DNA from 2 places in the Metabacillus sp. RB-C-LZQ-3-1 genome. Region 2 is predicted to be linked to the other one. Evidence: predicted binding sites of a transcription regulator. Region 2 holds the regulator's gene; the other holds the start of a gene.
The links. Region 2 encodes NrdR, which represses ribonucleotide reductase genes. Its sites were predicted from a motif close to AACACNATATATNGTGTT; they were not measured.
Positions count from the first base shown of each region.

Region 1: a site for NrdR is predicted at 11,357-11,374, ahead of AC4GZ8_RS08750 (vitamin B12-dependent ribonucleotide reductase). Genes of this name have one in related genera too.

Region 1 is NZ_JBZFLI010000004.1:239,528-255,610, forward strand. It holds gene AC4GZ8_RS08705 (YqhG family protein) at 124-924, opposite strand; gene AC4GZ8_RS08710 (DEAD/DEAH box helicase) at 940-2,625, opposite strand; glycine riboswitch at 2,947-3,036, shown strand; gene gcvT (glycine cleavage system aminomethyltransferase GcvT) at 3,242-4,345, shown strand; gene gcvPA (aminomethyl-transferring glycine dehydrogenase subunit GcvPA) at 4,382-5,728, shown strand; gene gcvPB (aminomethyl-transferring glycine dehydrogenase subunit GcvPB) at 5,721-7,178, shown strand; gene AC4GZ8_RS08730 (MerR family transcriptional regulator) at 7,400-8,071, shown strand; gene AC4GZ8_RS08735 (CNNM domain-containing protein) at 8,112-9,335, opposite strand; gene AC4GZ8_RS08740 (rhodanese-like domain-containing protein) at 9,516-9,899, opposite strand; gene AC4GZ8_RS08745 (lipoate--protein ligase family protein) at 10,082-10,918, shown strand; gene AC4GZ8_RS08750 (vitamin B12-dependent ribonucleotide reductase) at 11,474-14,032, shown strand; gene mntR (transcriptional regulator MntR) at 14,219-14,641, shown strand; gene AC4GZ8_RS08760 (ABC transporter ATP-binding protein) at 15,022-16,041, shown strand; gene AC4GZ8_RS08765 (ABC transporter ATP-binding protein) at 16,016-16,083, shown strand, end outside.
Region 2 is NZ_JBZFLI010000019.1:2,947-19,029, reverse strand. It holds gene AC4GZ8_RS21775 (TVP38/TMEM64 family protein) at 1-259, opposite strand, end outside; gene AC4GZ8_RS21770 (DUF1294 domain-containing protein) at 329-598, opposite strand; gene rplT (50S ribosomal protein L20) at 729-1,088, opposite strand; gene rpmI (50S ribosomal protein L35) at 1,120-1,320, opposite strand; gene infC (translation initiation factor IF-3) at 1,342-1,863, opposite strand; ribosomal protein L20 leader region at 1,943-2,069, opposite strand; gene thrS (threonine--tRNA ligase) at 2,590-4,530, opposite strand; gene ytxC (putative sporulation protein YtxC) at 5,088-5,912, opposite strand; gene dnaI (primosomal protein DnaI) at 6,160-7,098, opposite strand; gene AC4GZ8_RS21735 (replication initiation and membrane attachment family protein) at 7,102-8,571, opposite strand; gene nrdR (transcriptional regulator NrdR) at 8,657-9,115, opposite strand; gene AC4GZ8_RS21725 (cytosolic protein) at 9,163-9,561, opposite strand; gene speD (adenosylmethionine decarboxylase) at 9,697-10,077, opposite strand; gene AC4GZ8_RS21715 (glyceraldehyde-3-phosphate dehydrogenase) at 10,363-11,382, opposite strand; gene coaE (dephospho-CoA kinase) at 11,569-12,162, opposite strand; gene ytaF (sporulation membrane protein YtaF) at 12,183-12,821, opposite strand; gene mutM (DNA-formamidopyrimidine glycosylase) at 13,231-14,055, opposite strand; gene polA (DNA polymerase I) at 14,081-16,083, opposite strand, start outside.

The DNA of each region.
Region 1 (16,083 bases), on a different contig from region 2:
GTTTTCTCATTCCGATAATTTTACATTAAAGTAATATAAATGACTGAATAATAAAATTAAATTTTGTCGAACAAAATTTAATTTTATCGATTTGTAAAACTCCTAAGTAATAGATATCATTACTTAGGAGTTTAAAATCCCCTGTGGAGTTATATAAAAAATCCCGCCATTCTGAATTGTAATATTGATTTGAGGCTCATAAAGATCTTTTAATGCTTCTTTTTCAACTTCATAGCATTCAGGTTTTTCTTCTAAGTCCTCGTAAAAATGATTTAATAGCTTTAAGTCCTCGTTCCATCTTTCTCTAGCTTTGTCAGCCCATGTATGATCTTGCTTCCTTATGTCTTCCAAGATGAATTGCTCGATTCGCTTTAATCCGCTTTGTGGTTTAATGAGCGGTGTCATCGTAAAGCAGAGGTCAGGGATTTTAGGTGTTAATTCTAATTTTTCCAGTTTTTCTTGAAAGTTTTCGATTAGAACGCCACTAACTAAATGTAAACCAATTGAATAAAGTTGATCCTTTTTCATATCACATTGATAGGAAACTATAATGTTAACGCCAATCCAGGGGTGGAGGGGAACATTTCCTCCTTGTGTTTTGACTTGCTCAAAAAGTCTGATATAGCTTCCTAGAGTTTTAGTCGATTGAAAAATTTGGTGAAGACGGGGCGCACCGAAATGCATGACCTCACCTTTCAGGTCTTTTGGCGCACGATTTTGATCAGTAATAAGGGTAAGCTTCATAGGATTTGGAACCCCATTAGTTTTTTCAAGGTAGTGCCAGTAAAATGGTCGGTTCATTAAAAGCTTATCCATTTCAATTGTCAGCTGAACAGTCATGTATCCTTCCTGATTTTCAAGTATGTTACAGGAATTCGACGAAAAGAAGCTTTCTAAAAAATGATGGATTTGCTCTTGTTGCATATTGTCGCCACCCTTCTACTTATCTCCGCTTGCTGCTTTTCTTTGCTCTTGTGAGTACTGAGCAAAGTCGAGAATCGATGTTAAATTTTCCATTTTAATTTTCATTTCACGGTCGCTTTTTGAGTGATACATGATATCCTGCAGGTGTTCCTCTAAATTTTTGATTTCTAATCTTGTAAGGATTTCATCCAGGTTACCAATGACTTTTTCAAATAAATTAATTTTGTCATATAAGAGAGTTAAAATATGTTCTTCAACCGTGTTTTTGGTTGCCATATTGAATATATTAACGTCATTTTCTTGTCCAAGACGATGGATACGGCCAATTCGTTGTTCTAAACGCATTGGGTTCCATGGTAAATCATAATTGATAATGTTATGACAAAATTGAAGGTTGATTCCTTCGCCGCCAGCTTCAGTTGCAATTAAAACTTGAACACGATTTTTAAAAAGCTCCTTCATCCAATCTTTTTTTCCTCTTTTAAAGCCTCCGCGAAAGGGAACTGATGTAATACCATGCTGTTGAAGAAACCATTGTAAATAAAATTGAGTTGCACGATATTCGGTAAAAATAATGACTTTATCATCAAGTTCTTTTATTAATTCAACAACTTTTAAGGCTTTTGAGTTTTGTGTAACACCGTCAATCGCCATCATAATGTCTTTTATAACATGATTAGGGAGGGCAGCTTCCTCTTCCTCAGGGAGGTCAAGCATTTTCTTAAGCGTCATATAGACAGCTTCACGACTACTGCAGGCTTCTCGCTGTAAAGTCATGATTGAGAACGTGTTTGCTGCATATTGTGATGATGATTTAAGAGCTGTAATGGTGTCATAAAGATGTTGTTCAGTTTCTGAAAATTCAATTGGTATTGTTTCGACATTTCGCTTTGGCCATTCGATTCCTGTGTCACCGCGCCGATTACGAATCATCACTTTGTTAATAAGCTCTCTTAGTTGTTCATGATCTTCAATAGAACGTTCCTTTGCAGAAAACACATCTGAAAAATAGGCTTCATTCCCGAGATGGCCAGGTTTTAATAAGGATACTAAGTTGAAAATTTCCTCTACTCTGTTTTGAACAGGTGTTGCTGTTAAAAGTAAACAATACTTCTTCTTTAAATTTTGAACAAATTCATAGTTTTTTGTTTTATTATTTTTAAGCTTATGAGCTTCATCAATAATGACTAAATCATAGTTTTGGTTATAGACAATTTCCCGATGTGGACTTCTTTTTGCTGTATCAATAGAAGACACAACCACATCACATGCTTCCCATACATAACTTTTCTTTTGTTCTACAGCAGGTATAAAGAACTTTTCATTTAATTCACGAGCCCATTGAGAAACAAGAGATGCAGGGACGAGAATAAGCACTTTTTTGACTAGGCCGCGAATCATATATTCTTTTAAAATAAGTCCAGCTTCAATGGTCTTTCCTAAACCAACCTCATCAGCTAGAATAGCTTTCCCATTCATTTTTTCAACAACTCTTTGGGCAACCTCTAATTGATGTGGAAGGGGTGTGAAATGTGGTAAATGTTTTGGAGCTTGCAAACCTTCAAATGAAGGAACCGCCGTGTTCTTTTGCACTTCATATGCAAGCTTGTACAGCTCCCAGTTTGACCATGGGCCATCATTTTCTAATTTTTCAAAAAAACCCTCCTGCCAAGAGGTATCGAAGTTCGTCTTTATGTTCATTGTAAAGACAGTCCTTTCGTGATTAGTACTTTATCGGAATGTTCATGATTTTACTTAGAATAAGTGAAAAAATGCTTAATAATTTGCTTTGTTGTATAAAAACCGAACGATTAATAAAAAAATAATTTTATTGTTAAGATAAAAAGTGATTGTCGAAATGGTATACTCATGGTAGGATGTTAGTAAGAAAGTTCATCATTTTCATATCTTTCAGTTAGCTTAACGCTTTCATTCGTTGTGTGAATAAAATGTTTAAAATTGTCAAATGTCATTTTTTCAGGTTTTAGTAGTATAACCAACAAGAAAATAAAATATGTGCGGATGAGAATAAGGGGAGAGACTATAGCTTGGTATAGCGCCGAAGGAGCAAACAATTGTGAATCTCTCAGGCAAAAAGACTCTTATTTGACGCAACTCTGGAGAGTGTTTGCGTGAGTTCTCGTAAACTACCAAAGGGGAAAGCCGTATGAGGTGGTAGTATGTCTTTTTATAAGGCTTCTAACATCATACATAAGGTAAACTTTCAGGTGAAAAGGACAGAGACTTCTATTGTGTAAATGGGAGTTTTCTGTCCTTTTTTTGATGCCATTTTTTAATAATGAAGGGAGTAGTCCGCATGACAGAACTAAATCGAACACCTTTATACAATGTTTATAAACAGTATGGTGCCAAGACAATTGATTTTGGAGGCTGGGATTTACCTGTTCAATTTACTTCAATTAAAGAAGAACATGAGGCTGTGCGATCAAAAGCAGGGTTATTCGACGTATCACATATGGGGGAGGTTGAGCTTCGTGGTGAAGATAGTTTAGCTTTTTTACAAAAAGTTATGACTAACGATGTTTCTCTCCTGAAATCAGGTGCCGCTTTATATACGGCTATGTGTTACGAAGATGGCGGAACAGTTGATGATTTACTAATTTATAAAAAGGCGGAAAATGACTACTTACTAGTTATTAACGCTTCGAATATAAAAAAAGATTTGGAGTGGCTAACATCAAATAGAAGCGGTGATGTCACTATCGAAAATAAATCAGATGAGATTGCTCTTCTTGCTCTACAAGGACCGGTTGCTGAAGCTGTTCTTCAAACACTTACAGATACAGACTTATCTGAGATCAAGTTTTTTAAGTTTAAAAATGGAGTGGAGCTTGCAGGTGTTGAAGTCCTACTTTCAAGAACCGGTTACACAGGTGAAGACGGATTTGAGCTTTATTGTGATGCCGAAGATGCTGTGACATTATGGGAGAAAATCCTTGAGACCGGTAAAAGTAAAGGTGTTATTCCATGTGGACTAGGTGCTCGTGATACGTTACGTTTTGAAGCAGCATTACCATTATATGGTCAAGAGCTGTCAAAGAATATTACCCCGATTGAAGCTGGAATTGGTTTTGCGGTAAAAACAAACAAAGAAATAGAGTTTAATGGAAAAGCAGTCTTAAAGGAGCAAAAGGAAAATGGAACAGCTCGTAAGCTGGTGGGGATCGAACTGCTTGAAAAAGGCATTCCGCGCCATGGCTATGAAGTTTTCTCGGGTGAGGAATTAATAGGTGTTGTGACAACAGGAACTCAATCACCAACTTTAAAGAAAAATATTGGTTTAGCTCTACTAAAATCCGAATTTACACAAAAAGGAACAGAGGTAGAAGTCCAAATCCGTAAAAAACGCTTAAAGGCTGTAGTGGTTGCGACACCTTTTTATAAGAGAACAAAAGGCTAATAAATATTTACCGAATCTGAGAGGAGTTTTTATGCTATGAATCATCGTTACTTACCAATGACAGATCAAGATAAGCAGGAAATGCTTCAAGCAATTGGTGCTCAATCAGTAGATGAGTTGTTTCAGGATATACCCGAGAGTGTTCGCTTTAAGGGAGAATACAAGATTAAAAAAGCAAAATCCGAAACCGAGCTCCTAAAGGAATTGTCACAACTTGCAGCAAAAAATAAGGATTTACGAAGTCATGCATCTTTCCTAGGTGCTGGTGTTTATGATCATTATATACCAATTATCGTTGATCACGTGATATCCCGATCTGAATTCTACACAGCGTATACTCCGTACCAACCCGAGATTTCACAAGGTGAACTGCAAGCGATCTTTGAATTCCAAACAATGATTTGTGAGCTAACTGGTATGGATGTAGCGAACTCATCGATGTATGATGGTGGAACTGCTTTAGCGGAAGCAGCAATGTTAGCAGCCGGGCAAACGAAAAAGAAAAGAATCCTCGTTTCAAAAGCTGTAAACCCGGAAACACGTGATGTCGTTAAGACATATGCATCGGGACAATATATCGAAGTCGTGGAAATACCTGTCCGAAACGGTGTAACAGATTTAGATGCATTAAAGCAGGAAATGGATGATGATGTAGCAGCGGTTTTAGTTCAATATCCAAACTTTTTTGGTTCGATTGAGCCGTTAAAAGAGATTGAGCCAATTGCCCATACTGGCAAAAGTATGTTTATTGTTTCATCAAATCCTCTTGCTTTAGGTGCATTAACACCCCCTGGAGCATTTGGTGCTGATATTGTTGCCGGAGATGCACAACCATTTGGAATTCCAACAGCATTCGGTGGACCACATTGCGGTTATTTTGCTGTAACAAATAAATTGCTTCGAAAAGTACCAGGTCGTCTTGTTGGTCAAACAACAGATGAAAACAGAAAAAGAGGGTTTGTTCTAACTCTTCAAGCACGTGAACAGCATATACGACGAGACAAAGCTACTTCTAATATTTGCTCAAACCAAGCATTGAATGCTCTTGCTGCTTCTGTAGCTATGACGGCTTTAGGTAAGCAAGGTGTAAAAGAAATGGCAATCCAAAATATTCAAAAAGCGAATTATGCGAAAAGAGCATGTTTAGAAGCTGGTTTAGAGGTTCCGTTTGATCAGCCAATCTTTAACGAATTTGTTGTGAAGTTATCGAAGCCTGTTTCTGAAGTAAATAAACAGCTTTTAGAAAAAGGAATCATCGGTGGATTTGATTTAGGTAAAGTTGATCCTGAGTTAGAAAATCATATGTTAATTGCAGTCACTGAGCTTCGTACAAAAGAAGAAATTAACACATTTGTAAAGGAATTGGGGGATGGCAATGAGTAATCAAGATCAAGCATTAATTTTTGAACTAAGCAGAGAAGGCCGTATTGGATATAGTTTACCAGAGCTTGAAGTTGAAGAATTGTCATTAGATAAACTTATCCCCTCTGACTATATTCGTACGGAACAAGCTGAGCTCCCAGAGGTTTCAGAGCTTGATATCATGAGGCACTACACGGCTTTATCAAAACGTAACCATGGTGTTGATTCTGGATTCTATCCTTTAGGTTCTTGTACGATGAAGTATAACCCTAAAATCAATGAGAATGTAGCACGTATTCCTGGTCTTGCGCATATTCATCCATTACAAGATGAATCGACTGTTCAAGGTGCAATGGAGCTTTTATTTGACCTGCAGGAGCATTTAAAAGAAATTACTGGAATGGATGAAGTTACTCTCCAACCTGCAGCAGGTGCACACGGTGAGTGGACTGGTCTTATGATGATTCGTGCCTATCATGAAGCCAATAATGATTTAAAAAGAACGAAGGTTATCGTGCCTGATTCAGCGCACGGAACAAATCCAGCATCTGCAACAGTAGCTGGTTTTGAAACAATCACAGTTAAATCTGATAAAAATGGTTTAGTTGATTTAGAGGACTTGCGCCGTGTAGTTGATGATCAAACAGCTGCTTTAATGTTAACAAATCCAAATACGCTTGGACTTTTTGAAGCACACATTTTAGAGATGGCTCAAATTGTTCATGATGCAGGTGGGAAGCTTTATTATGATGGTGCAAACCTGAATGCTGTTTTAAGTAAAGCAAGACCAGGGGATATGGGATTTGATGTTGTTCATCTGAATCTTCATAAAACATTTACTGGTCCTCACGGTGGCGGTGGTCCTGGTTCAGGCCCTGTTGGTGTCAAAGCTGATTTCATTCCGTATTTACCAAAACCAGTTTTGGTTAAAACTGAAAAAGGCTATCATTTTGATTATAATCGACCACAATCTATTGGTCGTGTGAAACCATTCTACGGTAACTTTGGAATCAATGTTCGCGCTTATACGTATATTCGCACAATGGGACCTGATGGTTTAAAGGCTGTAACAGAATACGCGGTATTAAATGCAAACTATATGATGCGCCGCTTAGCGCCATACTATGACCTTCCGTTTGATCAGCATTGTAAGCATGAATTTGTTTTATCGGGAAAACGCCAAAAGAAGTTAGGTGTTCGTACGCTTGATATTGCTAAGCGTTTATTAGACTTTGGTTATCATCCGCCAACGATTTATTTTCCGTTAAATGTTGAGGAATGTATTATGATCGAACCTACAGAAACAGAATCAAAGGAAACGCTTGACTCCTTTATTGATGCTATGATCCAAATCGCAAAAGAAGCGGAAGAAACTCCTGAAATTGTTCAGGAAGCACCGCATACAACTGTCGTAAAACGACTAGACGAGACAACTGCAGCTAGAAAGCCAATTTTAAAATATCAACGCTAATGTATTAAAAAATGACCTACTTTTAATGATGTAGGTCATTTTTTAATACTATCAGAAAATATGATGTTGGATCATATGTTTTCCTACGATTCATGCCGAAAATATAATGATTCTCCAAGATTATGACTAGTTTTTAGAACCTTTGTCGAGAGGAAGGAATTAGATACTTAGTTGATAGAACTAATAGTATTAAGAAAATTAGACAAAGGTTGGTGTTTAGATTGGCAGCAAAATACGTGACGATTTCAAAAGCAGCTTCATTAATCGGTGAAAAAGCTTTTGTGTTAAAGCAGTGGGAGGAAGATTTTTGTGATCTTATTACCATAAAAAGAGATGAAAAAAATGTACGATTATTTACTGGAGAAAATATTGAGTTTTTTCAAAAAATTAAAGCCTATAAAGAAAGAAACTTAGATAATGAGACCATCAGACAACTTCTTCAACAACAGTCTGCAACAGCCCGTACAGGCCTGAATAGCCAAGATGTAACAGAGTTAAAAGAAACTCTATCAAAAATCACTTCATTAATTGAGTCGAATCAAATTAAGTCAATGTCACAGATGGATGAGCGACTTGACCGACTTGAAAAAACAGTGGTTTCAACTGTCTCAGAAAAAATCAGTGAAACTGCTAAACTTCAAACTGAGATAGCTCGTTATGAGTTTTCAGATCTCCAAGATATGATCACAAGCTTAGAGGTCACAGCAGAGGCAGAAAGAGAGTCTTTTAAAGAAGAAGTTCTACATGAAAGAGAATTAGCACAACGTAAAACAGATGAGCGTGAAGAGCGCTTCTTAGCTTTTGTTAGGGAGCATCAAAATAAACAAGAGAGAATGAAACAGGAAAAATCAGGACTAGGGATTTTAAAACAGATCTTGAGTTTTGCTAGGTAAAAAAGGCCGCTCAAATGAGCGGCCTTTTCCTATGTATGTTCTATTTTTTCTCGATTTTTATTCGCTTTAGCTTGTTATCTTCGACACATAAAATGTGAAAATGAAGGTGCTGATATTCATAGGTTTCTCCGGCCTCTGGGAAACGTCCTAATTCTTTAAGAAGAAATCCTGTCAAAATATCTTCTTGTTCAGGTATTTTCGTTTTAAAGACTTCATTTAATCGTCGCAAGGCTAATTTGCCATTACAAATAATAGAATCTTCGGTTATTTCTTCAATTAAAATCTCTTCATCCAGATCTGTTTCATCTTTAATTTCTTGGCCGATCATAGCTTCGATAATGTCTTCATGGCTTATAATTCCTTTTGTACCACCATATTCATCGAGAACAATCGCTAAATGTCTTTGTTTCTTTAGCATTAGCTTAAAAACGGTTTCGATTGAATGAAATTCGAAAACAAAGAGAGGATCATCATCTATAAAATCTTCCAGCTTTTTGTGAGGTTCTAAAGACCAAGATAATAATGATTTTGAGTGAAGAACACCGATGATTTCATCCATACTTTCCTTGTAGACAGGATAACGTGTGTGACTGCCCTCTAGAACGATTTCACGGGTTACTTCAAAAGTAGAGCCTGATGCAATCCCTTGGATTTCCGTTCTGGGTACTTTCAGTGCATCGCGGACATCTAAATCATAAAAATCAATCGCTCCCTTTATCCGTTTCCTTTCATCCGTTTGAAGGATTCCTTCGGAGGTGGCAATGTTAACCATTGTAATGAGTTCTTCTCTTGAAATTGAAGCTGTTTTTTCCTCATCCTTTGAGAGGCTATTAATGACAATTCTCGTAAACCTTGATAAAAGAAAGATCAATGGTTTAAAGACGAAGATAATGATACGAATAACAGGGAAAACCGTATAGGCTATTTTATCTGCGAATGTGGCAGCAATAGATTTTGGTAAAACTTCAGCAAATATGATTAAAACGACAGTTAATACCCCAGTAGCAACCCCAACACTAATACCATACTCAATAGCAATGATCGTAACAAGGGTTGGCAGCATAATGTTCGCGATGTTGTTTCCGATTAAGATTCCCGTAATCAGTTCGTCGGGCTTTGAAACAAGATCGAGTAATTTTTGTGATTTCTTATCATTGTTATCAGCCCTTGTTTTTAATTTCATTTTGTTCACGGCTGTTAACGCTGTTTCACTACCTGATAAGAAAAAAGACATAAAAAGAAAAAACACTATGGCAATAATCAAGATTTGATTCCTCCAACATATGATACATTTTTATTTCGTTTCTTGATCTTATCTTACCTATTTTTCCCCTGGAAGTCGATAAATGTGTCACCTAATGAAAAAAATGAAAGAAGCAACTGACTTTACTCATCCAGATAATGGATGGTTTGATGTTAGTTGCTTCTCGTAGGATTTCTTCCATTATTTTTTCTTTATTTTACCGGTCCAGCCTTTAAACCCGCCCTTTAAACAGTATAAATTACTATACCCTTTACGCTTTAACATTTGTGCAGCACGACCGCTACGTACAGTATTTTGGCAGTAGAAGTAAACTGGTTGATCAGGTCGAATTTCTTTATAACGTTGGCGTAGCTGAGAAAGCGGAATATTTCTAGCTCCTAGAATATGGCCGCCTTCGAACTCATTCGGCTCACGAACATCAATTAATTGGGCTTTACGATAACCTGAACGAAATTCTTCCTCTGTAAGTTGCTTCATTATTTTACGTTGATAGAAAAAACTAAATGCAGTGTAGGCAATAAGGGCAGCTGCCAAGATGATGAGTAGAATGGTTGATGTTGTCAATATTCTCGACCCCTTTATTTATTGGTTATATCATTGTAAGTTCATAAGAACTCATATACAGACTTCTATTATTATATAAGAGCTTTTTCAAATTGTCATCAGGTTCTATGCATTATTATTTTCTTCCGTATAAACTTCTGCTAGACTTAGAATGTAAAAAATTAGACAAAGAGGGTTGCAACATGGCGAAAGAAGTTTGGAGATATATCGATTCTGGTAACTGTTCACCAGCCTTTAATATGGCTTTGGACGAGGCGCTTTTAGAATGGCATAGTGAAGGAAAGATTCCTCCTACGATTAGATTTTATGGATGGAATCCGGCAACACTTTCAATAGGCTACTTTCAAAAGGCTGAAAAAGAAATTGACTTAGTTGCAGTTAAAAAATACGGTTTAGGATTCGTTAGGAGACCAACAGGTGGTAGGGGTGTTCTTCACGATCAAGAGCTTACATATAGTGTGATTGTATCTGAAGAACATCCAGAGATGCCCAAAACAGTAACAGAGGCATACCGTGTTATTTCTGAAGGGATCTTAGAAGGCTTTAAGAATCTTGGACTTGATGCATATTTCGCGATTCCGCGTACAGATGAGGAAAAAGCAGGTCTTAAATCACCGCGATCAGCTGTATGCTTTGATGCTCCATCTTGGTACGAGCTTGTTGTAGAAGGACGTAAAGTAGCAGGAAGTGCACAAACTCGCCAAAAAGGAGTTATATTACAACACGGTTCGATCTTACTAGATCTGGATGAAGATATGCTTTTTGATTTATTTAAGTATCCAAATGACCGAGTGAAAGAAAGAATGCAAAGAGCGTTTAAAAACAAGGCTGTTGCAACAAATAGCCTTCGAAAAGAGCCAGTAACAATTGAAGAGGCAAAAAAAGCTTTTAAAGAAGGCTTTGAAAAGGGTCTGCAAATAGATCTTGAGCCTTACGAGTTAACTAGTGAAGAATTGGAATATGTAAATCAACTCGCAAAAGAGAAATATGAAAGTGATGAATGGAATTTTAAAAGATAATGATGGAGGATGTGATCTTAGGATTACGTCTCAGACTGTTGACAAACGCTCGCTTTCTTCGCTACTTACCTTGCTGCGGTGCTCATTACCACCCCTGGTAACTCCGCTCCTCCCAAGGCTTCGTGCCTCGAAAGCCAAGCGCTAGCAATCAGTCTGAAGGGCTAGCAATTTTACTTTGTCTACACACTGGGACGTGATCTTGGGATTACGTCTATTTCCATGTGACAGAGGTTGGACTTGTAGAAATTTGACGAAAGAAAATTTTTATTCTGTTATATGGAAAACGTTGATTTCAAAGGTTTTTATGATATACAAATAGATGCAAGTGACAAAATTCTTCAAAAATCCCCTTTTACAAGTCGAAACCATCTCAAATCTCTTAAAAGCTTCCTTTTTTAATAAGTTATCCATTTGACAAAAGGAGAAATAGTTGACCTTAAAACTATATATAGTATTATTTATCAAAAAGTAAACACTATATGTTGAATTGTAGGGTTGTATATGATAAATTTAATCAGGAGATTTACAAGAAAGATAGATAGAGGAGTTGTTACAATGACAGTTGTTACTGAGCAAAAGATGAGCGTAGATGTGGAGAAGCTTAACAAAGATATCGCTGCCTTTCCACAGGTTCATCCTATTACTGATGATATGAAATTAACACATAAGGGTGTTTCGAGACTTGTTATGCTTGATCGTTACACATTTAAAGATACGGAAAAAATTACGTTATCCGAAGGAGACTTTGTTGTTTTAACGATCAAAGAGGACCCTAAATTCCCGGCAAGAGGGCTTGGGTTTATTAAAAGTATTGATTGGGAAGCAAAGACGGCAAGCGTACTAGTTGATGAAGAATACAGACACTCATTAGACAAACCTGAGGAAGTGGAGACAGGGATCGTAAAACGCTCGTTAGATGTCATTGAAAAACCACTTGAAATCTTTTACGAACAAATAGCGAAACGTAACGCAACAGGACTAGCATCGGTAGAAAAAACAGAAGAAAAACGCCAAGAATGGTTCGAGAAGTTTTATCAGGAGCTTGTTAATTTAAACTTTATTCCAGCAGGACGTGTTTTATATGGTGCAGGTGCTGGAACAGAAGTAACATATTTTAACTGCTATGTTATGCCTTTTGTGAAGGATTCGCGTGAGGGGATCTCTGAACATCGTAAGCAAGTAATGGAGATCATGAGCCGCGGTGGTGGAGTAGGAACAAACGGTTCGACACTAAGACCGCGCAACACATTGGCAAAAGGTGTAAACGGTAAATCATCTGGATCTGTATCATGGTTGGATGATATCGCGAAATTGACTCATTTGGTTGAGCAAGGAGGAAGCCGCAGGGGAGCGCAAATGATCATGTTGGCTGACTGGCATCCAGATATCATTGAGTTCATTATCTCAAAAATGCAAAACCCTAGAATTCTACGCTTCCTAATTGAAAATACAAATGATGAAGCAATTAAAAAATACGCTCAAGATAAATTAAAATTCACACCGCTCACCCAGCAAGAAATTGATATGTATCAAGGAATTGTTAATTACAAACAAATTCCCGGGACTGGCGGATTTAGCGAGAAGATTATTAAAGACGCTGAGTTGAAGTTGCGTACAGGCGGTACTTATAGTGTTCATAATTCTGAGTTTTTAACAGGAGCGAATATATCTGTTACCTTAACAAAAGATTTTATGGATGCAGTAGAAAACGATGCTGAATATGAGCTGCGATTCCCGGATGTTGAAAGCTATAACCAGCAAGAAATGAACGATTATAATGAAAACTGGCACAAAGTTGGAGATGTTCGAGAGTGGGAGAAACAAGGTTATAAAGTACGAACATACCGTAAAATCAAAGCAAAAGAGCTTTGGAACTTAATCAATATCTGTGCGACATATTCAGCAGAGCCAGGAATTTTCTTTATTGATAATGCAAACGACATGACAAATGCGAAAGCATACGGCCAGCAAGTAGTTGCGACAAATCCTTGTGGTGAACAACCGCTCGCACCATATTCTGTCTGTAATTTAGCAGCGGTGAACCTTGCGGAAATGGCGAATAAAGAAACAAAAACGGTTGATTTTGATAAGCTTCGTAAAACGGTTGAAGTTGGTGTAAGAATGCAGGATAACGTCATTGATGCAACACCATACTTCTTGCCTGAAAACAAACACCAAGCGCTTGGTGAGCGCCGTGTTGGACTAGGTGTAATGGGCTTACATGATCTTCTTATTTACTGTGAAACAGAATATGGTTCTGAAGAAGGAAATGTACTAGTTGATAAAGTGTTTGAAACAATTGCAACAACAGCATACCGTGCTTCAATTGAATTAGCGAAGGAAAAGGGAAGCTTCCCATTCTTAGTTGGTGAAGAAGAGGCAGAAACAAATCGTCTTCGTGAGGCCTTCACACAAACAGGGTTTATGCAAAAAATGCCTGCAGATATTTTAGAGGGCGTAAAAGAATTCGGTATTCGTAACTCACATCTATTAACCGTTGCTCCGACTGGATCCACTGGAACAATGGTTGGTGTTGCAACAGGACTGGAACCTTACTTCTCATTCTCTTACTTCCGCAGTGGACGACTTGGGAAATTTATTGAGGTAAAGGCAGATATCGTTCAAGAGTATTTAGATCAACATCCGGAAGCAGATGCAAACAACTTACCATCTTGGTTTGTATCAGCTATGGAATTAGCACCTGAAGCACATGCAGATGTACAATGTATCATCCAACGTTGGATTGATAGCTCTATTAGTAAGACAGTAAATGCTCCTAAGGGCTATTCTGTTGATCAGGTTGAAAAAGTGTATGAGCGTCTATACAAAGGCGGAGCAAAAGGTGGCACTGTCTACGTAGACGGCAGCCGTGATACGCAAGTATTGACACTTAAAGCAGAAGAAAATACATTTGATGAGAATGAAGAAGTTGAAACAACGGAAAAAGGGAAAGTTGTTCTTGTCGATACAATTAACGATCTTCGCTCAACAGATGTAACGATAGGCAATGAAGTTGGCAATACATGCCCAGTTTGTCGTGAAGGTACAGTTGAAGATTTAGGCGGCTGTAATACATGTACGAGCTGTGGTGCGCAATTGAAGTGCGGACTCTAATATGTATGAGAGGATCTGACAATGTCAGGTCCTTTTTGTATACCTACAATATTAAAGAACTAACACTTAAACTTCATAACGTACCTATAATTGCCTTTTCTTCCCTACAATACCTTGTCACGGTTAACAAACTCATGTAAAATTGTAATGATTTCGTTAAATAGATCGGCAATTGGAGGGAACAACATGCCAACACCAAGTATGGAAGATTATATAGAACAGATTTATTTACTTATTGAAGATAAAGGGTACGCTCGTGTTTCTGATATAGCCGAAGCATTGGCCGTACATCCCTCCTCTGTTACAAAGATGGTTCAAAAATTAGATAAAGATGAATACCTCATATATGAAAAGTATCGAGGGCTTGTTCTAACAAATAAAGGGAAGAAAACAGGTAAACGTTTAGTTTATCGCCATGAACTTTTAGAGCAGTTTCTTCAAATTATCGGTGTTGATCAAGACAAGATCTATGATGATGTTGAAGGGATTGAACATCATTTAAGTTGGAATGCAATTGATCGAATTGGAGACTTAGTTCAATACTTTGAGGAAAAAGAAGAAAGAATCAATACACTTCGTAAAATACAAAAGAATAATGAAGATTCATAAAAAGCGATGGGAAGTAGATGCCACTACGACCCATCGCTTTTTTATTTATAGCAGAGCCTGCAGGATAAAGTTTTAAAACGAATCCTGTTTAGGCCTTATGGCACTCTTAATTAAGGAAATATTATATTAATTATTATTTTAATAAAAAGAATACATAAAAATATACAAGTCACTTATTCATAACTAGAATGGTAGAGTTTAATCCTTTAATAAGCATCAGCTTTAATGCGTTAAACAAAGAAGTGAAATCATTGTCGAACGAAATTTAAGTATAAACGACCGATTATGACAATGAGTATAAAAGTAATATGCAATAATATTCAGTACTTTCATTATATTTTAATAATTTAACATTTTGACAAAATAATGGTGGTGAAAAATTGAGTAAACAACCAATACTTCAAATAAGAAATTTAAGTGTATCTTTTAAATCTGAAAAAAAAGTAGTGCCAGCAGTAAAAGATATAAGTTTTGATTTAAACAGGGGAGAAATTTTAGGAATTGTGGGAGAGTCTGGGAGTGGAAAGAGTGTAACATCCTTAGCGACAATGGGGTTAATACCTAGTCCTCCAGGTTTGGTTGAAAATGGTGAAATTTTGTTTGAAGGGAAAGATTTGATCAAACTTAGTGAGAAAAATATGAGAAGGATTAGAGGTAATCAGATATCAATGATTTTCCAAGAACCAATGACCTCATTAAATCCTTTGTTTTCAATTGGAAATCAATTAGTAGAAGCATTACGATTACATACTGATTTAACAAAAAAAGGCGCAAGGATGCGAGCGATTGAATTGTTGAAATTAGTAGGGATTCCTCGAATGGAGGAAATTGTAAATGAGTATCCGCATCAATTGTCTGGAGGAATGCGACAAAGAGTTATGATCGCTATGGCGATGGCCTGTAATCCTCGAGTCTTAATAGCAGACGAGCCCACGACAGCTCTTGATGTTACGATTCAAGCCCAAATTTTAACACTTATGAAAGAACTAAATACTAAGATGGATACCTCTATTATTTTCATCACACATGATTTGGGTGTAGTAGCAGAAATTTGCGATAGGGTACTTGTTATGTATTCAGGACAAATTGTTGAACAAGGTGATGTTAAGACGATTTTAAAAGAACCAAAACATCCTTATACAAAGGGATTAATAAAATCCATTCCAAATATTAGAGGGAAAAAAGAGCGCTTATATAGCATACCTGGCCATGTTCAGAGACATGGAAGTTTGCATCAGGGGTGCCATTTTGCTCCACGGTGTGAGGATGTGTATGGTGAATGTCTGGAAGGAGCCCCAAGCTTATATAAAATGATGAAGGAAGGACATGATGTAAGGTGTTTCTTACATAAAAAAAGTGGGGAGGTGGATAACGATGACCGAATTTCTTCTTCAAGTTGAGGGACTAAAAAAATATTTCCCGATAAATAACGGAATTCTTGG
Region 2 (16,083 bases):
TTTTCATTAACCGCTTTAACAGTGAAGGGAAAAGTTTTGAAATAAAATAAAAGGTGATGCTCGAACCTGTAAGTCCAATAACCGAATAAACGGAACCAAGCTGTGCACCGAAAAGAATTCCTCCTGCTACACATACAACGGCAACAGGAATAAATAAGAACTGCCTAATCATATGAAACAAAATAAAAACAAGAGGTGCAAAAAAACCAGTCGTTTGAATAACGGTCAACACAGCAGAAGTTGCTAGTTGAATTATCATCACCACTTTCTAAGTTGTGATTCATAGATGAGAGTCGTATTGATTCCATTTTACGAGAGCATTTTAAGTTTATGCCAATGAAATAGATAAATAAACAAGAAGTACGATATGGCCAAGAGCGATGAGCGGAAAAAGAACGGCAAAAGAAGAATGTTTTGTTTTATGTCGATAGACTCTCATTCCTATATATCCTCCGATCGCTCCGCCTAAAATAGCAACTAACCAAAGTGTTGATTCTTTTATCCTCCACTCTCCTCGTTTGGCACGTTTTTTATCAGAGCACATCAGGACAAAACCAATCATATTTAGTAAAAGATAATAACATAATAAATAAAGCATTTTATTCACTTCCTCTCTTGGAGTAATTCATTTGTCGCTTTAGTCTATATAATCATGATGAAAACCTATTTATTCTTTTAAAATGAAAAAAGCCGACCCTATCTAGAGTCAGCTCTCTCATACCGTTCGATTATTTGTTAAGCTGTGCTTTAGCAGCGTCTGCTAATTGAGCAAATGCTTTTTCATCAGAAATAGCTAAGTCAGCAAGCATTTTACGGTTTACTTCGATACCTGCAAGCTTTAATCCGTGCATTAAACGGCTGTAAGAAAGACCATTTACACGAGCAGCTGCATTAATACGAGTGATCCATAATTTACGGAAATCACGTTTCTTTTGACGACGATCACGGTATGCATACATCCATGATTTCATTACTTGTTGGTTTGCAACTTTGTATAATCTATGTTTTGAACCGAAATAACCTTTAGCTAATTTTAATACTTTTTTACGACGTTTACGTGAAACGATACCGCCTTTTACTCTTGGCATGTAAATTCCCTCCTATATTACGATGGTCCGATTATTTAAGATTGTCTAATAAATGACGAATACGTTTGAAATCGCCCTTGCTTACTACAGTTGATTTACGTAATTTACGTTTAGCTTTTGTAGATTTGTTAGCGAATAAGTGACTTGTGTAAGCATGTGAACGTTTAAGTTTACCAGATCCGGTCTTTTTGAAACGCTTTGCTGCTCCACGGTGAGTTTTCATTTTTGGCATAAGGTATTCCTCCTTAAGGGATTATTGCTTTTCATTTTTCGGTGCTAGAACTAAGAACATGCTACGACCATCCATTTTTGGATGAGATTCAATTGTACTTAAATCTGCACATTCTGCAGAGAAACGATCAAGCACCTTTTGACCGATTCCTTTATGTGTAATGGCACGTCCTTTAAAGCGAATAGAAGCTTTTACTTTATCGCCCTTCTCTAGGAATTTACGTGCATTTCGAAGCTTAGTGTTAAAGTCATGCTCATCAATTGTAGGGCTTAAGCGCACCTCTTTAAGGTTGATGATTTTTTGATTCTTACGAGCTTCTTTTTCTTTCTTTTGCTGTTCAAAACGGAATTTTCCGTAATCCATGATGCGACAGACAGGAGGCTTTGCATTTGGAGCTACTAAAACTAAATCTAGATTAGCTCTTCCAGCAATTTCTAAAGCCTCTTGGCGAGATTTAATTCCAAGCTGATCTCCGTTGGCACCGATTAGACGAACCTCACGTGCGCGAATTCCGTCATTTACCATCATATCTTTGCTAATAATTAGCCACCTCCAAGGTTTTTTCAAAACTGAATAGTGATTCTTAACACCGTTTTTGTAGATCTCGGTCTTTTTATTTTTAAAAAATAAAAAAGTGTGGATGCATAACACCCACACTACGATTGTATAAATTAACTATATCATCGTTACCTGCCAACTACAAACGGATGTGTCAATCAGGTGAGAAGCGGGTGCTTCTACTTGTTAATATAAAAGACTATTCAATTACCTTGAGAATTATACCATCAATGCAAAGATCTTGCAAGCGAATTATATATATATCTTCTAAACAACAAATGTAATTTTATCAGAACCATTCTGTTCTTGCAATAACTTTTTTTCGTTTATACATATTAAATCGTTGGAAAACTCCACCGATTTTTATTTATAATATCAGAATTTATAAGTTTTGTACTTAGTTTCGGTATCTAGCTCCGAAGCACAGGATGTGCAAGTGCCGTCGTTGCGACAGGACGTCGCGCTTTTAGACTGCCAGCGCCCAGCAACTAGGGAACTCCATACCCCTCCTTACGATAAGTCAACATCGACGCTTGCGCTCTTCGTGTTTCCTTTTCCCGACCTTAAGAGGTTAATAATTTGACTATACGTAGAAAGTCGGATAAGTCTCGCTATCCATTAGAGAAAAGATTACCCTTTAATGGAAGTCTCGCTTTATCTCATACGGAGTGCTCCAGTTCATACGTTGCTGAACAGGCGCTTGCGCTTTTCTTATGCTCTTTTTACTTCTTCTTGAATTTGCTTAACAAACTGTTCGAATGCGATCGTTTCTGACTTTTGCTCACCATACTTACGTACATTGACTGCAGTCTCAGCAATTTCATTATCTCCTACTACAAGCATATATGGTATTTTTTGAATTTGCGCTTCACGAATTTTATAGCCAATCTTTTCATCTCTTGAATCTAGCTCAACACGAAGTCCTGCCTCTTGAAGTTGTTCTTGAACCTTTTTCGCATAATCAAGATGAATAGCAGGAGAAACTGGAATGACCTGAACTTGTACTGGAGCTAACCACGTAGGGAAAGCACCTTTGTACTCTTCAATTAAAAATGCTACAAAGCGCTCCATTGTTGATACAACACCACGATGAATAACAACAGGTCGATGTTGCTTACCATCTTCTCCAACATAATTTAAGTCAAAGCGTTCTGGAAGTAAAAAGTCTAATTGAACAGTTGATAAAGTTTCATCTTTTCCAAGAGCTGTTCTTACCTGTACATCAAGCTTTGGTCCGTAGAATGCAGCTTCACCTTCTGCTTCATAATAGTCATGACCTAATTCATCCATCGCACCTTTTAACATGCTCTGTGCTTTTTCCCACATAGTATCATCATCAAAGTACTTTTCTTTGTCTTCTGGATCACGGTATGACAATCTGAATGAATAGTTTTCAATTCCAAAGTCTTTGTATACAGCTTCAATTAAACGAACAACACGAATGAATTCATCCTTAATTTGATCTGGTCGAACGAAGATATGAGCGTCATTTAACGTCATTCCACGTACCCGCTGTAATCCAGTTAACGCGCCTGACATTTCATAGCGGTGCATTGTTCCAAGCTCAGCAATACGGATTGGTAATTCGCGATAGCTGTGAATATCATTTTTATAAATCATCATGTGATGCGGGCAGTTCATTGGACGAAGCACTAAATCTTCATTATCCATTTCCATGATTGGAAACATATCTTCTTGGTAATGTTGCCAATGTCCAGATGTTTTATATAATTCAACACTTGCTAAAACAGGTGTATAAACATGCTGATAGCCCAGCCTTTCTTCTTTATCAACAATGTATCTCTCTACAATACGACGTATAGTCGCACCCTTTGGAAGCCATAAAGGTAATCCTTGGCCTACTTTTTGCGATGTTGTGAAAAGGCTAAGCTCTTTTCCTAATTTACGATGGTCACGTTCTTTTGCTTCTTCCAACAAACGTAGATGCTCATCTAAATCAGCCTTTTTGAAGAATGCTGTTCCGTAAATACGTTGAAGCATTTTGTTTTTACTATCTCCACGCCAGTATGCCCCTGCAACACTTAATAATTTGAATTCCTTAATTTTACCTGTTGAAGGAAGATGCACTCCACGGCATAAGTCAAAGAATTCTCCTTGTTCATAAATAGAGACAGCTTCACCCTCTGGGATTGCTTCTAATAGCTCTAATTTAAGAGGATCTTGGATTTCTTCGTAAATACGCTGTGCTTCTTCACGACTTACCTCTTTACGAACAATTTCAATATTTTCATTTACAATTTTTTTCATTTCTTTTTCGATGGCTGGTAAATCTTCAGGGGTTATCGCCTGTTCCATATCGATATCATAATAAAAACCATTTTCAATCACTGGTCCAATTCCTAGTTTAATGGATTGGTCTTTATACACGCGTTTAATCGCTTGTGCCATCAAATGTGCTGTTGAATGCCGCATAATCTCCAATGCTTCATCACTATCTTGAGTGACAATTTCAATTGCACCATCCTGTTGAATAGGTGTACGCAAATCAATTAATTGACCATCTATTTTCCCTGCAAGTGATTTTTTTCTTAAACCAGGGCTAATGGATGCCGCAATATCCTCAGTTGTGGTACCTTTTGCAAACTCCTTCACAGCTCCGTCTGGAAACGCAATTTTTATAACGTCTGACATCCTTGTTCACTCCTCTTTGAAATGTAGAAGCGCCTTAATCAGCCCTTTCTAGGGTCTAGGCGCTGGCAGTCAAAAACGCGACGTCAATCACCTTGACTGCACTTGTACTTCCTGTACTTCGGAACTAGACATTGACACTAATTAGAACCTTAGCATCAAAGTTTTGCTCCAAAAATAAATAAAACTCGCCCCCTATAAAAAGGGACGAGTTTAATAAACTTAGTCAATGGATCGTGGTTCCACCCTTGTTCCCAAAATCTATAAATAGCAATAATTAATGTATTCGTAAGCAACATTAATAAGACTTTGGCTTTAACATCGATAACGGGAAGTCCGTCAGTTATTAATTAGTTACAGGATAACTGTTCACAACTGAAGTTTAAAGGTGGTAAGTTTGTTCATCGTGTTAGGAAGGTTTCAGCATTTCCTTCCCTCTCTGGGAACCGTATAAACAAGCTCATGTCCTTATCATTACAGATCTTTTTTTCAATTATTTCGTATTATAAATTGTTTTCTCGACAAAATCAAGATGAATTTCCCCAAATATGTACTTCATTCTATCCATAAAAATCTTCCAAGCGGTGAATCGTTACTCTTTCTTCAAAAATATTTTGGATTGTTTGGATCATACCATCAAAAGAATCATTTGCATAGAGAGAAATCTTTAAAGGAGCCATGGAAACCAATGGAGCTAATAACTTTGAATCTATATGCATTGGATGTTGGTAAACAAAGTCTTTATCAATCAGCTTTTTCAATTCAGCCTCAGGTATCCTGCACTTGTTTTCATTATAAACTAGATATTCCCGATCACACACAAGATGAATGGTTGGAATTTTGCTTTTATTTTCACACAAATATTCCCGTAAACTTTGAATAAAATTTTGATACTCCTGCTCCATCTTGTACTCCTCGATGGCAATTTCCACATATTCTCGTAAACTATGTAGATATTTTTGCAGACGAAATTTTTGAAATGATGAATAGGTAAAATACAAATCCGGCCGTAAGAACTCTTCTAGTGCCTCTCTTACAAAATGCTCTCTTGGTGCAAGTTGCTGTACCTTCGGAATTTCATCCCGCTCTCCCTCTAATATTGATTGAGCAATATGTAAAATCTGTTGTTGCTCCTCTTCTTCTGAGAAATAATACAACTCTTTTAGCATGTTCAGGATCAAATGATGCTCTTTATGGCCAATAATAAATTGAATTAGACCCGGTATAACAAATTGTTCAAGTGCGATATCCCAAGATTTCGGGTTAATTTTTATACATTGATTATTTACTAATTGAAGCTCAGATAAAAACGTTTCAGAAATTGAACGAAAAATTGAATACATCGTCCTTGCCTCTTTCGGAGACCCAAATAATATCTCAAGCATGTTTGTCCCCCCTATTTGCCAGCACTTCAATTTATGTATATGGGGGGACATCTTCATTTAGAAGTAAAGAAATCGGCTAGGAAAAACAAATAAATCGACTACCCCTTGCTTTTAAGGTAGTCGATCATTAGAAAAACACGACTTACCGCCAAGAATGGCGGAAGTCGATGTCTTTTCTTATACTTTAATCCTTTAATATAGTTAAACTTTCTTCAAAAATAAAATGAACAAATTGTAATAAGGCTCTTTACCCTCTTCGATTTCTTCCAATCAGTTCAATTGGGGTTGTCATATGTTTTATTCGCTCCATAATCCTTGCAGCTTTAACAGGTTCTTCTTCACCACGCTGTGAAATAGAAAGGTGATGCTGAAGTTGCTTTAAATTGAAATTAGATGATATAAAAATAGGCAGATTTTCAAGCATTCGATACTGAAGAATAGTTCCAAGAACTTCGTCTCGCGCCCAGCTCGATACTGATTCTGCACCTAAATCATCAAGCATCAATACGGGAATTTTTTTCACAGCATCGAGCTTTTCATCCAATGATGCGTTCTGAAATGAACCTTTTAATTCTCTTATAAATTCCGGGACGTAAACGAGCATTGAAGCTACTTTATGTGAGGCAAGTTCATTTGCTATTGCGCCTAAAATATACGTTTTTCCGACTCCAAAGGAACCATACAAATAGATGCCTTTTGGGCGGTCTCCTCTATTATAGGCTTCAACAAAATCTTGAGCCATACTAATGACCTGCAGACGACTTGTTTCCTCAACATCAACGTCTATCTTATCAAATTGAGCTTCAAGAATGTCCTTTGGAATATACATGCTTTTAATAAGTGCTTCATTTTTTTTCCGCTCATCCTGAATTTCTTTTGTCGGACATTTATCGTACTGGATATCAATTATGCGGCCTTGTATCATTAGACGAGGATGATAGCCTTGCAACAAATTTTTACATTCAGCTAAAGATGGGCATTCTTCACAGTTTTTACTCTGATTAATAAACTCATAAAGCTTCATTAAGCTCCTATTAATCATTCCATCTTCAATTTCTGTTGAGTGCTTGGCAATAAAAGCTTGTACATCAGGATTATTTAATACCTGCTTCTTCAAATCATTATACCGTTCACTAAAATCAGGTCTACTTGTTAACTTCTTCAATGATTTGCTCATGTGCTCCATATTTTAGTCATTCCTCCCTTCTGTGGTTTCACTGCTTTTATTATCCTTGTATTTTTTAATTCGATCAAATAATTTTTTCTTTTCTAATTCGAATTGTTCTAATTGTTTCTTATCTACTTGTTCCTTCTTCTGGGGTTTTTCTTGTTGATCATTTTTCGTTTCATCATCCTTCAGCCATGAAGGAAGTTGTTCCTTTCGAATAGGTGCTCTTTGGTTTGATGATTTTTTCTTTGCCGTCGTTTTTTCTTCTGCCCATTGTTGATATTGGCGATGTTCCTGTTTAGCTAAATCCATTGCATCCTTCACGGTTTTAATGTGTTTCCTTGTCCAATGGCTTGCAATTTTTTGAACATAAGCTCTTGTAAGCTTCATATCTGTTTTAAGCATGACGTAATAGATCAGTACATTCACGACCCCTGGCTCGAGCTTCTGTTGAACCATAACCTCTTCAATGATCTGCAAATCACTTACAGATGGAGGTATACCACCAGCAACATCTGTTAAAAACTGTCTTGGTGAAATGGTTTCTAATTGATACATCAATTCTTCTTCTTGTGATAATTGTTTTTTATCAAGGTTCGACCGTAATGAAATAGGCTGTTTCTTATCAACAAGATTCGGTAATTGATCTCCAACTTGAAATTGATACCAATCTCTAGCTGATTTTCTAAGCAATTCTACATCAATCATATCATCCTGGTCTAAGCTGGACATAGCAACATTTTTCATGTCAATTGCACTAATACCATACAAATAGGATAACTTTTTGATCACCTCTTTAACTGGAGGTGTAAAAGCTTTTGGAGAAATAAGAGCCTCAGATAAACCCGAGAAGAATAAGTCGAAGTCAAATACAGCATCTGATATATCTAATGTGGCACGACTATCTGTTTGGAGATATTCCCTCTCATTTTCAAGTGTTAAGTCATCCATTGTTTCCTGGTTTACTCTGCCCATCATTTCTGCAGACCGAACGGAATCAAACACATCATCAAACGATTTGGTGATTTCTTTTATTCCCTCTTCCATTTGATCATCTGAAAAAAATCTTTTTAACTGTAAAAATTTATTTCGACCAACACGATTATATAGATAAATATTCAATACACCATCCTGAAAAAACTCATTCGGTCGAATAGGCGCCTGCAACTCATATATATATCTTTTTACACCATCAATTTCATCTATATATGTTTTCAAAAGCCCGAGGCCTTCTAATTTCAAACGTTCTTGATAGATTTCCCGTAAATTGCTCTGCATGATCGTCATTAAACTGTGATGCGTTGTTTCAACACTCCATAGACGATTTTGCTCTAATTCTCCCCATAAAGTCATATAAAGACTAAAGCATTTTGACCCTATTAATGGCTGATAAAGTAGTGTGACGATTTTTCGATCTAAGTCTTGTAGAACTGATTTACTTTTAACCGTATATCGATCAATAGCGAGCAGTTCCTTCCAATGCTGTTCCATACCCTTCAACCTTTCATGCCTATAATTAGAAAAATAATCCACTGAAAAAAGAGCTGAAGGATCCCTCCATTAGCTCTTTTTTCATTTATCTTACTTTCTTTATAAGGTCAGTCAATTCCTCGATAAATACATTTATATCCTTAAACTGCCGGTACACTGATGCGAACCGAACGTATGCAACCTCGTCAATTCTAGCGAGCCTGTCCATGACCATTTCGCCAACTAATTTACTATTCACTTCGGAAACACCTTGATTTCTAAGTTCCTTTTCGATTTCATGAACAATATCTTCTAACTTTTGCAAAGGAACTGGTCTCTTTTCACACGCTTTAATTAGCCCTCTTAGGATTTTTTCCCGACTAAACTCTTCCCTTGTTCCTTCTTTCTTTACAACAATTAGAGGAAATTCTTCTACCTTTTCAAATGTTGTAAAACGATATTGGCACTCCTCACATTCACGGCGTCTGCGAATCGATCTTCCTTCATCTACAGGTCTAGAATCCAATACTCTTGTCCCATTATGCTGACACGAAGGACATTTCATATGACCAACTCCTTCTACACGTCATATATAGGTCTATGACCCATATTTTATTTTCCACTTTTTCCAGTACCTACAAATGTTTCTTTTTGATCCAGCTTTTTATATAATTCAAGAATGATTTTTTTACTATATCCAAAGTCTGTTGGTAACACAGTATTTGTCGTAGCAGTAAGATCAACAGCTGTTTCAAAAGGACGCACAGAAATAACCGTTACAATTAAAAATGCCTTTCTAGGACGATCAATGTTCACGCTCATTTCTCCACGTTCTTCTGATACAGAGGTAACTGTCATTCCAGGTGTTTGCTCGATCAATTCCTTTACTGATTGAAGTGCTTTCTTATTTGTTGTTTTATAATAATGGCTTTGCAAGTCTGGATTATAATGATTTTCCCTTGTTTCTTGATGAGTACTAAAAAAATCTTTTATTTTGTTCATAAAACTCATTGTTAAATTCCCCTTTATTCATTATTTTTCCCTTTATGTATGAAAAGTTATTCTATTACTATCATACTGAAATTTTCCGATAATAAAAAGAGGTGCAGATTAAATAATCCGCACCTCTGAATGTTTTCTTTCAAATTAAAGAGCTTTTGCTTTCGCTTGCTTTACTTGTACAGGTCCCATACCTCTTGGGATTTCGATATTTTCACGAGTTTGTGCACCTAATGATTCTGCAATATGGTCTGCAGCAATATTTGGATTTAAATCACCACATGTGTAAACATCAATACTTGCATAACCATGCTCTGGAAAACTATGAATGGTTAAATGGGACTCGGAGATAATAACAACTCCACTTACTCCTTGTGGGGCAAATTTGTGGAAAGCAACCTCTCTTATTTCTGCACCTGACTTTAATGCCGCATTTACAAATGTTTTTTCAATGTAATCCATGTCATTTAACTTATCAAAATCGCATCCCCATAATTCTGAGATTACGTGTCTACCCATTGTTTCCATAATTCATGGATCCCCCTTTAACTATTTTTTTACATGAATTCTTCGCGAATGGTATGTGTAACTACCACGGGGGAAAGTTAGTCCAGAGAGGTCCTAACCCTTTAAGTAGCCTTAACACCTTGGCTTTGATAAGAAGTTCACGAAAAATAGTATACTTTGTTTGTATATGTTTTGCAACACACTTTTTGAAAAAATATTTGCTACATCTAAGTTAAAGGGGTTTCATGCAGCATGAAGTTACATTTATTACTTTTTCCATAGGGAGCTTAAATATCCCTTAAATCCTTATACACCTAATAACGGAGACATACTTTTTTCTACCATTTTAGCCAAATCAACCACTCTGCAGGAGTATCCCCATTCATTATCATACCATGCCAACACCTTTACCTTATGTTGATCGATTACAATGGTCGATAAGCAATCGACGATTGCTGAATAAGGATTTGTATTATAATCAATAGAGACTAAAGGCTCTGTAGAAAAATCAAGAATTCCCTTTAGTGATTTTTGTGAAGCTAACATAAAAGAGTGATTAACTTCTTCTGCTGTAACAGATTTCTCCAGATCAACGACCAAGTCAACGAGTGAAACATTCGGTGTTGGGACTCTCAGTGCCATTCCATGTAACTTACCTTTCATTTGAGGTAATACAAGTTCTATAGCCTTTGCAGCACCAGTCGTAGTAGGTATAATGGATTGTCCGCACGCTCTAGCTCTTCTTAGATCTTTATGTGGATTATCAATATTCCTTTGATCATTTGTGTATGCATGAACTGTCGTCATAAGTCCATTTCTTACTGTAAATGCTTCATCAAGCACCTTTATGACTGGTGCAAGGCAATTTGTTGTACATGAAGCATTTGATATGATTGTATGCTGATTTGCATCATACACATGTTCATTAACCCCCATAACGATCGTTACATCTTCATTTTTCCCAGGAGCTGTTAAAAGGACTTTTTTCGCCCCAGCCTTCACGTGTAACATGGCTTTTTCTTTTTTATTAAATTTTCCGGTTGCTTCAATAACTATATCAACATTTAATCGCTTCCATGGAAGATCCTCAGGATTACGTTCATCTAGTAATAATACTTTATGTCCATTTACAACTAAATAATCTTCCATTCCAATGACTTCGCCTTCAAAGGTTCCATGATTTGTATCATATTTAATTAAATGGGCTAGAGTCTCTGCTGGATAACTTGCATTAATTGCCGTTATATTTAAGCCTTCTGTGATTGCACGTCGAAATACCATTCTTCCTATACGACCAAATCCATTTATCGCTATATTTGTAGACATAAAAAATCTCCCCTCACTATATATGACATACTAATTTTATATAACTTACAATTAGTATAACACATTTAATACTAATAAGGTTCATTTATTTCTTCAAGTACAAGCATTTTTTTACTAAATATATCCGCCAATCATTAAAGTGTTTCACAACAAAGAAAAAAAGAGACTATTATTAGTCTCTTTCCTTTAAATCCACTTATTTAGAACAGCTTTTAGCTGTGTGTGTGTATATTCTAACGAACCATTATTATCAATGATTTCGTCAGCAAGCTTTCTTTTATCCTTTAAGGGGAGTTGTGATTGAATACGGAGTTTGGCCTCCTCTTCCGTATAATCATTTCGTTCCATTAAACGTTTTAACTGGGTTTGTTCATCCACATACACAAGGATTGTTTTATCAACCAAATAGGTTAGTTTGCTCTCAAATAATAAAGGAATATCTAATACAACTGCACTTGATTTAAGCTCTTTTTCTTCTTTTATTTGTTGAAGCATTTCTTTGCGAACTTCCGGATGAACAATTTCATTTAACTGTTCCCGTTTTTTCTGATCACTAAAGATTAAGCTGCCGAGCTTTTCGCGATTCAGAGTATGATCTTCCCGCAAAATCCCTACACCAAAAACTTCAACAATTTTGTTATATGCAGGTTTTCCTAACTCCACAACATCTCTTGAGATTTGATCGGCATCTACAACAGTTATACCCATTTCCTTTATCATATTTGAAACTGTACTCTTCCCACTTGCTATTCCACCTGTTAGTCCAATGACAACTGTCACAGCGTTTAGCCTCCATTTGCTTATAATTTCCATATCCCTATAATAATGAGAATAATCCCTGGAAGGCAAGAAAATTTATCCATCCAAGAAAACCTTGAAAAAATATGTCCTGATTTTATGCCAAATGAAACAAATAGAGAACTCATACACGCTACAAGTACACTCATAATAATTGGAGAATATCCTAATAATGCGGCACCAATTCCAGCACCAAAGGCATCCAATGATAAAGCTACACCAAGTAAAAAGGCTTCAACTCCTGTAATTGTTCCCGACTTATCTATATCCGCAGTCATCGGCTTTCTGAGTATGTTAATCACAATTCCAAAGGTTTTGATTTCGAAATTAATGATCGTTTTTTCAACTTCTTCTTCCTCTCCAACTTCCTTTGTCGGTCGAAAAAATTGATATAAAACCCATGCTCCAATGAGCATTAAGATTAATCCACCAAGCTTTTCTGTGATATAGATAGGGAATATTTTTGTTAACAATTCACCTAGGAACATCGCTCCAAGCATTGTTACAGCTGAACAACAAGCAATGATAAAAATTGACTTTAAGGGGATTCTCATTTTCCTCATGCCATAAGTAAAACCAACTGAAAAGCTATCTAAACTAACTGCGATTGCTAATAACAACAGTGAAATGAATTGAAACATAAAAGCCTTGCCCCTTCCTTCTGATTGCTAACATAGTGTATGATAATCGCCCAAAGAATGTTAAAAGAAGGATTGATATTTCGATATGGTACCTTATGTTTTCATTCCTTTATTTAGAATCACATAAGAAAAGAGCAAGTGCCTTTATCTGGCGTTTTTCTAAGAGAACAAAAGCCAAGCGCCTTGAACAGCCTAGGGCAAATAAGACGCAAATGAATAGAAGAAGCTTTGTCTTCAATTATGTACGGCTAATGACCTCTAGGGGCTAGGCGCTGGCCGTCAAATACCGCAACGTCAATCTCCAAGATTGCACTTGCACATCCAGTACTTCGGAGTTATAAAACTTTTATAATTCCCTATACCAAAAGAAGGGCAAAGATCATCTTTTGATGTCTTTACCCTTATCTAATTATATTTGACAGTTTGAACAAAAATGTGTTCCCCGACCACCGACAACAGTTTTTGTCAGTATGTTTCCACAATTTTTACATGGTTCATTTGTTCGACCATACACATATAATTGCAATTGAAACATCCCAATTTCACCTTGTGTGTTTACGTAAGATCGAATGGTACTGCCACCTTGTGCTACTGCCTCCTCGAGAGTTTTGACGATCTCTTTATGTAATCGTTCATACTCTTGATTCGATAATTGGCTTGCAGTTCGTTCAGGATTTATTCCTGCACGAAATAAGGCTTCATCAACATAAATATTCCCAAGTCCAACTACAACTGATTGATCAAGTAAAGCAGTCTTTATTTTACGAGATGTTTTCGCTAACCGTTCTTTTAAATATTCTACCGTAAAGTAAGCTGAAAAAGGCTCAGGACCAAGTTGCGAAAGAGGAAGACTTTGTTCCTCTTCTCCTTTTTTAAAGAGATGCATCGTGCCAAATTTTCTTACATCTCGATATCTAAGCTCTGTTTGGTCTGTAAATGTAAACAATACATGAGTATGCTGTTCCACATCATCCTCAGCCTTATATAAGCCATATCTACCTTCCATTCTTAAATGAGATACCAGGACATAGTCATCAAGCATAAACTTCAAAAATTTTCCTCTGCGATTTACATCATGAATGGTTTGACCGACTAATGCATCCTTAAATTGTTCAATTTCTTCCGGCTTTTTAATCATTTTTGGCCAGTGAACAGAAACCTCTTTTATTGTTTTTCCTTTTACAAGCTGAATCAGCGTTCTGCGAACTGTTTCAACCTCTGGCAATTCCGGCATGTATTCACTTCCTTTTTAGCTGGAGTCATTTTGCATCATACCATGAGTTCCCATATGAATAATCTACTTTTAGAGGTACTTTTAATTCGACTGCATTCTCCATTACTTCTGGTACAATTTTTTCTAGAATAGCCACTTCTTCTTTTGGGGCTTCAAATATCAATTCATCATGAACCTGTAACAATAATTTTGTTTGCAGCTTTTCTTGCTTTAATCTCTCAGCCATATCAATCATCGCTTTCTTGATAATATCAGCTGCACTCCCTTGTATAGGTGTATTCATTGCTGTTCTCTCTGCAAAGCTGCGAAGATTAAAGTTACGGCTTGTGATTTCCGGAATATATCTTCTTCTATGCAGTAATGTTTTCACATAGCCTTTCTCTCTAGCATCCGCAACAATGTCATCCATGTATTCCTGAACGCCAACAAAGGATTCTAAATAGCGCCTAATGAATTCCCCTGCTTCCTTTCGGGTTATACCCAAGCTTTGTGAAAGTCCAAAGTCACTAATACCATACACAATCCCAAAGTTAACTGCTTTGGCTTGCCTTCTCATATTTGATGTAACTTCATCTTCTTCAACATGAAAGACATCCATTGCCGTTTTTGTATGAATATCTAAATCGTTTTGGAACGCTTCGACTAAATTTGCGTCATTGGCAATGTGTGCCAGCACTCTTAGCTCAATTTGTGAGTAATCAGCTGCAAAAATGACCCAATCTTTGTTTGATGGAACAAATGCCTGACGAATCTTTCTCCCTTCCTCTAAACGAATGGGAATATTTTGCAGATTTGGATCTATTGAACTGAGTCTACCAGTTGTAGTTAGCACTTGGTTAAATCGTGTGTGTATTTTATGTGTATCTGTGTGCACAACCTTTAATAAGCCCTCTATATAGGTAGATTGTAATTTTCCAAGTTGCCTGTAATGAAGGATATCCTGTACAATTTCATGTTTATCTTCGAGCTTTTCTAATACATCAGCAGAAGTTGAATAGCCCGTCTTTGTTTTTTTAACTACAGGAAGATTTAACTTCTCAAATAAAATTACGCCAAGCTGCTTTGGTGAATTAATATTAAAGGCCTCACCAGCATGAGCATAAATACTTTCTTCTAATGCTTTTAACTGATCAGTAAGATGTTTCCCCATCTCTTTTAAACGATCAACATCGACTTTTATTCCAGTTGCCTCCATTTCAGCAAGTATTAGAGATAGAGGCAATTCTAAATCGTATAAAAGGGCAGTTTGATCATTTTTTTCTAATTGATCAATTAGCTTTTCTTTTAAATCCGAAATAGCTAGTCCTTTTCGAACAAGGTGCTCCCCTAGCTTATCATCATCTGGCAGCGAGCGCTTCGCCCCCTTCCCATACACAACCTCATCATGCTGTACAATTGTCACTCCATGAGCCTTTGCGACACTTGCCACATCCTCATAGGTTGCAGAAGGATCTAGTAAATAAGCAGCTATTAATACATCAAAGTTGATTCCTTTTAATGAAATTCCCTTCCAGCTAAGAGATACTGTTGTTTTCTTCCCATCATAAACCGTTTTTTGTTTAGACTCATCCTCTGCCCATTCTTTGAATTGATCAGATGATAAAGCAAGTTTGGCCGGAATGTAATAATGTCCATTTTCATTGATGATCGAAAAACCTCTAATTTCAGCTTGGTGATAACTATCTTCTAATACTTCAGCGTAAAGAAAAGCTTCATCAGTTAAGATTTCTTGTGTAAACTCACTAACTACATCAAAACTAATGTCTTCAATTTCTTCTTCAGAAGCTTCAGTCCCCAATTTGTCTAATAACGAATTAAAGCCTAACTCCTTAAACAAATCTGTAACCTTTTGAGGATCAAAACCTTCATAATGAACTTCATCCAACGTAATAGAGAGCGGTGCTTCACAATCAATTGTGGCGAGCTTTTTACTCATTAACGCTTGTTCACGGTTTTCCTCTAGCTTTTCTTTAAGCTTTTTTCCACTAACTTTTTCAATTGAATCTAATACATTTTCTAATGTTGTAA